2 linked regions of the Posidoniimonas corsicana genome follow. The protein of the gene in region 1 interacts with the protein of each later gene in a pairwise test. Links are inferred from orthologs where the notes say so. Each region holds a gene or a part of one and is shown on either strand. Other genes may lie near its edges.

The links. The genes of interacting proteins can lie anywhere in the genome.
Region 2: the proteins of rplL (region 1) and obgE interact in binary tests that used the Escherichia coli proteins (3 or more experiments, as listed by UniProt). The link is inferred for Posidoniimonas corsicana from one-to-one orthologs.

What each region holds. Positions count from the first base shown.
Region 1 is NZ_SIHJ01000001.1:2,217,332-2,220,030, reverse strand. It holds rplL (50S ribosomal protein L7/L12), read right to left. Parts: upstream 1,708-2,699; coding sequence 1,294-1,707; downstream 1-1,293. Other genes in the region: rplA (50S ribosomal protein L1), read right to left, coding at 2,493-2,699; rplJ (50S ribosomal protein L10), read right to left, coding at 1,897-2,421; rpoB (DNA-directed RNA polymerase subunit beta), read right to left, coding at 1-835. UniProt on the Escherichia coli protein: The binding site for several of the GTPase factors involved in protein synthesis (IF-2, EF-Tu, EF-G and RF3). Is thus essential for accurate translation.
Region 2 is NZ_SIHJ01000003.1:80,232-84,392, forward strand. What follows is about bases 1,285-4,161. They hold obgE (GTPase ObgE), read left to right. Parts: upstream 1,285-2,163; coding sequence 2,164-3,159; downstream 3,160-4,161. Other genes in these bases: rpmA (50S ribosomal protein L27), read left to right, coding at 1,378-1,629; KOR34_RS19730 (hypothetical protein), read right to left, coding at 3,459-3,932. Outside these bases: KOR34_RS19715 (hypothetical protein), read left to right, coding at 267-1,247. UniProt on the Escherichia coli protein: An essential GTPase which binds GTP, GDP and possibly (p)ppGpp with moderate affinity, with high nucleotide exchange rates and a fairly low GTP hydrolysis rate.

The sequences.
Region 1 (2,699 bases):
ACGTGCAGATCGTCTCGGCGGTGTTCTTCGTGATCCGCTGGCACGCCTCGAGGATGATCTCGCCGGCGCGGTCGCTGCCGACCGGGTAGACGATATCCTCCACCGCCACCTTGCCCTCGATCTTCGCGGCGCTGCGACCGTCAACGATCTTCTGCTTGGTGGTGTCGTAGAACGCCTTGATGATGTCCGAGTCCAGACCGAACTCCGGCCCCATCGCGCGCAGCAGCGTCACGACGCTGAACTTGCCGCTCTGGTCGATGCGGACAGTGATCGAGTCCTTCTTGGTGGTGTTGATCTCGATCCAGCTGCCACGCTCCGGGATCACCCGGCAGCTGTACACCTTGCGGTCGCCGGCCTCGATCTCCGACACGAAGTCGATGCCGGGGCTGCGGTGCAGCTGGCTCACCACCACGCGCTCGGCGCCGTTGATGATGAACTCGCCGCCGCCCATCATCACGGGCAGGTCGCCCAGGTAGACCTCTTCCTCGATCGGCTCGTCGCGGTTTAGGCGCAGCCACACGCGGAACGGGCGGCCGTACGTCAGCCGCAGCTGGCGGCACTCGTCCGGCTCGTAGCGCGGCTTGCCCAACTCGTAGCGGACGTAGTCGAGGCTGATCGACTTGTCATAGCTCTCGATCGGGAAGATCTCGCGCAGCACCGCCTCAAGGCCTTCGTCCTTGCGCTTCTGCTGCGACACACCGGGCGTGTACTGCAGGAACCGCGCATAGCTGGCGGTCTGGATCTCGGTCAGGTCCGGAATCTCGTAGGACTCGCGGATGCTGCCGAAGTGCCGGATTTCCGGGGTATCGAGACGACGCTGGGCGGTGACAGCCATAGGGGCGCGCTGCTCCGTTAAGACGTGGGTAGGGCCAAGCCGGTTGCGGCGCCGACAAACTCCGCGGCGACCGGCGCGAGGGCGACGGGCATCTGGACAAGAAACCGCCCCACCGCCACCCCCGCTCCCGACCGGGGAGCCGCCCGGCGCAGGCCGGGCGTGATCGGAGCGGTGGCGCAGGCAAACGAGAAGCGCGCAGCACGGCACGCAACTCGTCGCGCGAGGGCGGCTATCAAGCGGGGATCGCTAGGCATCCAGTAAGACCGTGCGGGAAGAAGCTGGGGCCGAGCGGGGCTGTCCGACTGCCGTCGGAAGCCGCCACCCGGTAGAGTGCACACCGCCGCGCCTCCAAGCACACATGCTGCACACCCCCAGGGCGGGCATAACCCACCCCGAGAGTTTCGCACAAAGCACATTCTGTGCCAAGAGGCCGCGGCCGCACAACAGCAACCGCGTGGCTACTTGATCGCCACGGTCGCGCCCGCTTCTTCCAGTTCGGCCTTGAACTTCTCGGCGTCTTCCTTCGAAACGCCTTCCTTGACCTTGCTCGGGACGCCCTCGACCAGGTCCTTGGCCTCCTTCAGGCCCAGACCGGTGATGCCACGGACGACCTTGATCACGCCGATCTTCTTGTCGCCGAAGCTCTCCATGACCACATCGAACTCGGTCTGCTCTTCGGCAGCCGCGGCGGGACCAGCGTCGCCGGGGCCGGCCATGACAACCGCGCCGCCACCAGCGGCCGGCTCGATGCCGTGCTCGTTCTTCAGGTAGTCGCTCAGCTCCTTGGCCTCCTTGAGGGTCAGGCCGACAATCTTGTCGCCCATTTCCTTGGTGGCGTCGGAGTACTCCAAAACGGCTGCTTCTTCACTCATGGTCTCTGCCTTGCCTTTCTGCAGGGGTGACCCCCTCCCCAGGGGGTCGGTGATCGCTGAAAAAACTTCCGGTCTGGCAATCGCTGCTAGGGCTGCGCCGAAACCGTGTGTGACTGTGTTGCCCGCCTCTTGATCGCTCGCCGCCCCAGGCGCCGAGCGGGCGGGGCCTGAGCGGAGGAAGCGGGGGGCCTAGGACTCGTCGCCCTCGCCCTTCTGCTTGATCTGGCTGCCGAGGCTGGCGCCCGGGCCGAGCAGCTGTGCGTTGAGCGTCATGCCCGGGCCCAGGATCTGACCCATCAGCATGCTGAGCTGCTCGGTACGGCTGGGCCACTTGCTGACGGCCTTGACCTCGTCGGCCGACAGCTTGGCGCCTTCCATCACGCCGCCGCGGGTCTCAAAGTCCTCGAAGGCCTTGTCCTCGTTGACCGCGGTGATCTCCTTGGCCAGCGAGACAATATCCTCGCCGCCCCAGACCACCGCCATCGTCCCCTCGGCGCCCTCGAACGCGGGGGCGAGCGAGGTGCCTTCGGAGGCCCGACGGGCCAGGCTGTTCTTGACGACCATCAAACTGATGCTCTTCTCACGCAGACGCCTGCGGAGCACCACGGTGTCGTTCGCCTCGAGCTTGCTGACATCCACCAGCAGGGCGTCGCTGACGCCCTCCCAACGGCTCTTCAGCTCGTCGGTCATTAGTTGCTTGACGTACTTACTCATGACAGTGACCGGGGGTCTGGGGTTAGGGGGCCGGGGGAGCAGCCCCCAGGCCATAACCAAAGATCGGGAAGCTAAACGGCGAGACGCACGCTCGGGCTCATCGTCGCGCTGATGTGGACGCCCTTCACGTACACGCCCTTCACGGCGGCGGGCTTCAGGCCGAGGATCTTGTCGACAAACGCCTGGATGTTCTCGCCAAGCTTGTCGGACTCGAAGCTGAGCTTGCCGACCGGGGCGTGGATGTTGCCGCCCTTGTCGTTGCGGAACTCAACCTTGCC
Region 2 (4,161 bases), on another replicon or contig:
CCGCCGCGGCAACCGTCCCGACCGCGCCAGCCGCACCCCGCGGCGCTGGCGGCCGCCCAACCGGGCGTTCTGGGCCGCGTCAGGGGGTCGAATCGCCGCCGCCAGGTTTGCTCTCCCCGCGAGCGGCAAATATACTCAAGGGACGGAACCGCAAGCCCAGTCTGCGCTTGCACTTACTCGGACGGATTCGCTCGCCCCCGCCCCCGCACTGGGCCCCCCCACTGGGACCTGCCCGCGTGGGCCCCCATTCTGCCGTTCGAACCGCTATGCCAGTTGCCCAGCTCCACGCCCTCCCGAAGCGCGCCGCCTGCCTGGCTGTGCTGAGCGGACTGCTGTTCGCAGTCGACGCCACCGCCCAGTCTTCGGCCGACACACCGCCGCGGACCTTCGCGCCGGGCGTGCTGACCACGGTCCCCCCGGAGATCCTGCCGGGCGAGACCGCCAGCGTGCACCCGCTAGTGGAGATCCGGGCCGACCGTAAACTGGCCTGGCAGCCGGAGTACCTGGCCAGCAGCCAGACCCTGTACGAGCAGGCCGCCCACGCCCGCTTCACCCGTGACGTCTGGTGCCTGGAGTTCTCGTACAAGCCGCTGCGGCTGATCTGGGTGGACATCCCGCAGGCCAACGGCCGGCTGGAGCGGAAGCTGCTGTGGTACCTGGTTTACTCGGTCCGCAACACGGGCGAGGGGCTGGCGCCGGCCGAGGGCGCCATCAACGAGGAGGCCGCCAAGCCGACCGAGATCGGCACGGTGCGGTTCGTCCCCCACTTTGTGCTGCAGGGGCACGACCTGCAGGGGGGCCGCCGGCAGTACCGGGCCTACCTAGACAAGGTGGTTCCGGCCGCCATGGAGTCGATCCGCCGCCGCGAGGTGCCCGGCCGCAAGCTGCTGAGCACCGTCCAGATGGCCGAGACCCCCATCCCGCCGACCAAGGATGGCGACGACGCTATCTGGGGCGTGGCGATCTGGGAAGACGTCGACCCCGACATGGACTTCTTCAGCGTGTACGTGCAGGGGCTGACCAACGCCTACCGGTGGGAGGACCCGGACGGCGGCTTCCAGCCCGGCGACCCGCCGGGGACCGGCCGCAAGCTGGTTTCCAAGACGCTGCAGCTCAACTTCTTCCGCCCCGGCGACCGATTCCTGGAGCACGAGAACGAGGTCCGCTCCGGACCGGCCCCCGGCAAGGCCCAGCTGTACGGCGAGGGGGTGACCGAAGGGCTTGTCTACCAGTGGATCTACCGCTAAACTGCGGGGCTCACGGAAGCTGTGCGAGGGCTCCAGGCGGACCCTCGCCGGTTTATCGCAACCAGACAAGCTGCCCCCGGCCGGCGACCGCCCGGCCCGAAGCGGGGCGATTCGATCGGGAACCACCACCATGGCTCACAAAAAAGGTCAGGGCTCTAGCCGCAACGGCCGCGACTCGAACGCCCAGCGCCGCGGCGTGAAGAAGTACGGCGGCGAGCGCGTGATCGCCGGCAACATCCTGGTCCGCCAGCTCGGCAACAAGTTCCACGCCGGCCGCGGCGTCGGCCAGGGCAAGGACTACACCCTGTTCGCGCTGGTCGACGGCTCGGTCATGTTCGACCAGAAGGGCCGCCGCGTGAACGTCGTGGCCGAGGCCAACTAGGCGGCCCGGCCCGTAAAAGACCACACGAAGGGACGCGCCCGGCGGGCGTCGTCCCTTTTTGTTTGCGCTGCCAGCCTGCAGCTGCTTCTTTAGATTCGTCGCATGGCAGACATACTCAAGCCGCTTAACGACTACGCCACCAGGAACGGCGAAGTCGTCGATTGTTGGGAACAACTGATCTGCCCATGTGGTGACTCGCTCTTCCAACTCTACTCGGATGACAATGAGGGAGGAGCCTACTGCGTATGTCCACGATGTCGAACTGAGCACGATATAGAGAACAGCAGAAACTACGTCGTTTCGCTTGTCCGAAACGTTTGTAGCTGCAATTTCGAACTACTGGAAATCTACGTCGGAAAGAGTGTTTATCCTGATACCACCGAGCCCAAGTGGGTCTACGTTGGTGGGGCGTGCCCCCGCTGTGGTGTGATCGGTGTGTATGTGGACTGGCACGAGCGTTGAACCCTTAGCCGCATATCATTATCGCCACATCGAACCGTCCTGACTTCCACCTCTCCCCATCCCCCTTCCCCAATGTTTGTCGACCGCGTCCAGATCGAAGTCCAAGCCGGCCGCGGCGGTGATGGCTGCATGAGCTTCCGCCGCGAGAAGTACGTGCCCCGCGGCGGGCCCGATGGGGGCGACGGCGGCAACGGCGGCAGCATCATCGTGCAGGCGCAGGACGGCGTCGACAGCCTCAACTCGCTAGTGCACAAGAAGCACTGGAAGGCCCGCTCCGGCGTGCACGGCCAGGGCAGCACCCGGCACGGCGCCAACGCCGAGGACATGATCATCACCGTCCCGCCCGGCACCGTGGTGCGCGACGAGCAGCACGACCTGGTGCTCAAGGACCTATCCCAGGCGGGCGACTCGGTGGTCGCCGCCCGCGGCGGCAAGGGGGGCAAGGGCAACTGCCGCTTCAAGAGCTCCACCAACCAGGCGCCGCGCGAGTTCACCCGCGGCGAGGAGGGCGAGCACCGCCTGCTGACGTTCGAGCTGAAGGTGATCGCCGACATCGGCCTGCTAGGCAAGCCGAACGCCGGCAAGAGCACGCTGCTGAGCCGCGTCAGCCGCGCCCGGCCGGAGATCGCCGACTACCCGTTCACCACCAAGAAGCCCAACCTGGGCATCGTGCAGGTCGACCTGGACCGCTCGTTCGTGATGGCCGACATCCCCGGCCTGATCGAGGGCGCCGCCGCCGGCGCGGGGCTGGGTCACGAGTTCCTCCGCCACGTCGAACGCACCCGCGTGCTGATCCACCTGGTCGAGCCGACGCCGGTCGACGGCACCGACCCGACCGAGAACTACCGCGCCATCCGCCAGGAGGTCGAGCAGTACGACACCGACCTCGCCGGCCGGCCGGAGATTATCGCGGTCAGCAAGGCCGAGCTGCCCGACGCCGCCGCGGTCCGCGACCTGCTGGCCGAAGAGACCGGCAAGGAGGTGATCCTGTTCTCCTCGGTCACCGGTCAGAACCTCGACAAGCTGCTCGCGCGGGCGTTCGCGGTGCTGCAGGAAGAACGCGAGTAGGGCGCCCAGACTTTGGCCGAAGGCCATGTTCACCGTAGTCTAGGGCCCCACCCTAGACCGGCTTCGTGGCTCACCCCAGCTGGCTGAAGGCCGAAATCAACGCGACCGCGGCCGGCTGAGTCTGGACTTCAGCCAAACCTTTCACATCGCTCGAAGTGATTTAGCGGCTGCGGCTGCTATGCAAGTCTGAACCCAAGGGACACTTCAGCCCCCACATGGGCTCCGCCTTGCCCCTCTGCCCATGACCCCGCGAGATGCTGACACGCGAAGCGGAAGAGCTTGATGAGCGCTGGCAGCGATCAATCCTGCGCCGCATGTTCGCCTCCGACAGGAGAAAAGCACAGCTCCTTGCTGGCCGTCTGGTCGATGATCTGCCGCTTCACATGCGAGTAGACGATCAGCATTGAAACGCACATGCAGAGTAAAAGAGCCCCTGCAACAACCGCCATGAACAGGGCTTCAACCGAGTAGGGTGTGCCGACAGCGCCATTGAGCATGCTGGCTATTAGCGGAATGCACCCGATGCACGCGAGGACGGATGCGACCTGCCCAACTGTGAGGCAAAAAACCTGAAACGCTACGAATCTCGAAACCGTTAACTGCGGATACTTTGCCAGCTCTGTTGATTCGATATCGGACGGTATGGCGACGATGTCATTTACAGTAAGCCCTTTGCTTTCTGCTTCTTCCCGAGCCGCCTGCTCAGACGCAGCACGGCTCACTAGTGTTTCCTCACCATTCACGTTGTCGCGAACAATTACCCAGTACGCCATTGCTTCAACTGCCTATCGTGAGTGATGGACGCGGTGTTGTTGTGACACACTTAAGTGCGATCCGGGCTGTAACGTCTGGCGACCGCGGTGGCGAACAGACGCGCTGATAGGCTCACAGTAGTCACGATGGGCAGGGCATGGAAGCCGCAGCGAGCAACGCCTTGCGAAGCATCTGGCCGGAAAGACTCCGACGCCTTTCTGGGGACTCCAGCGACAATATTGACGTTGG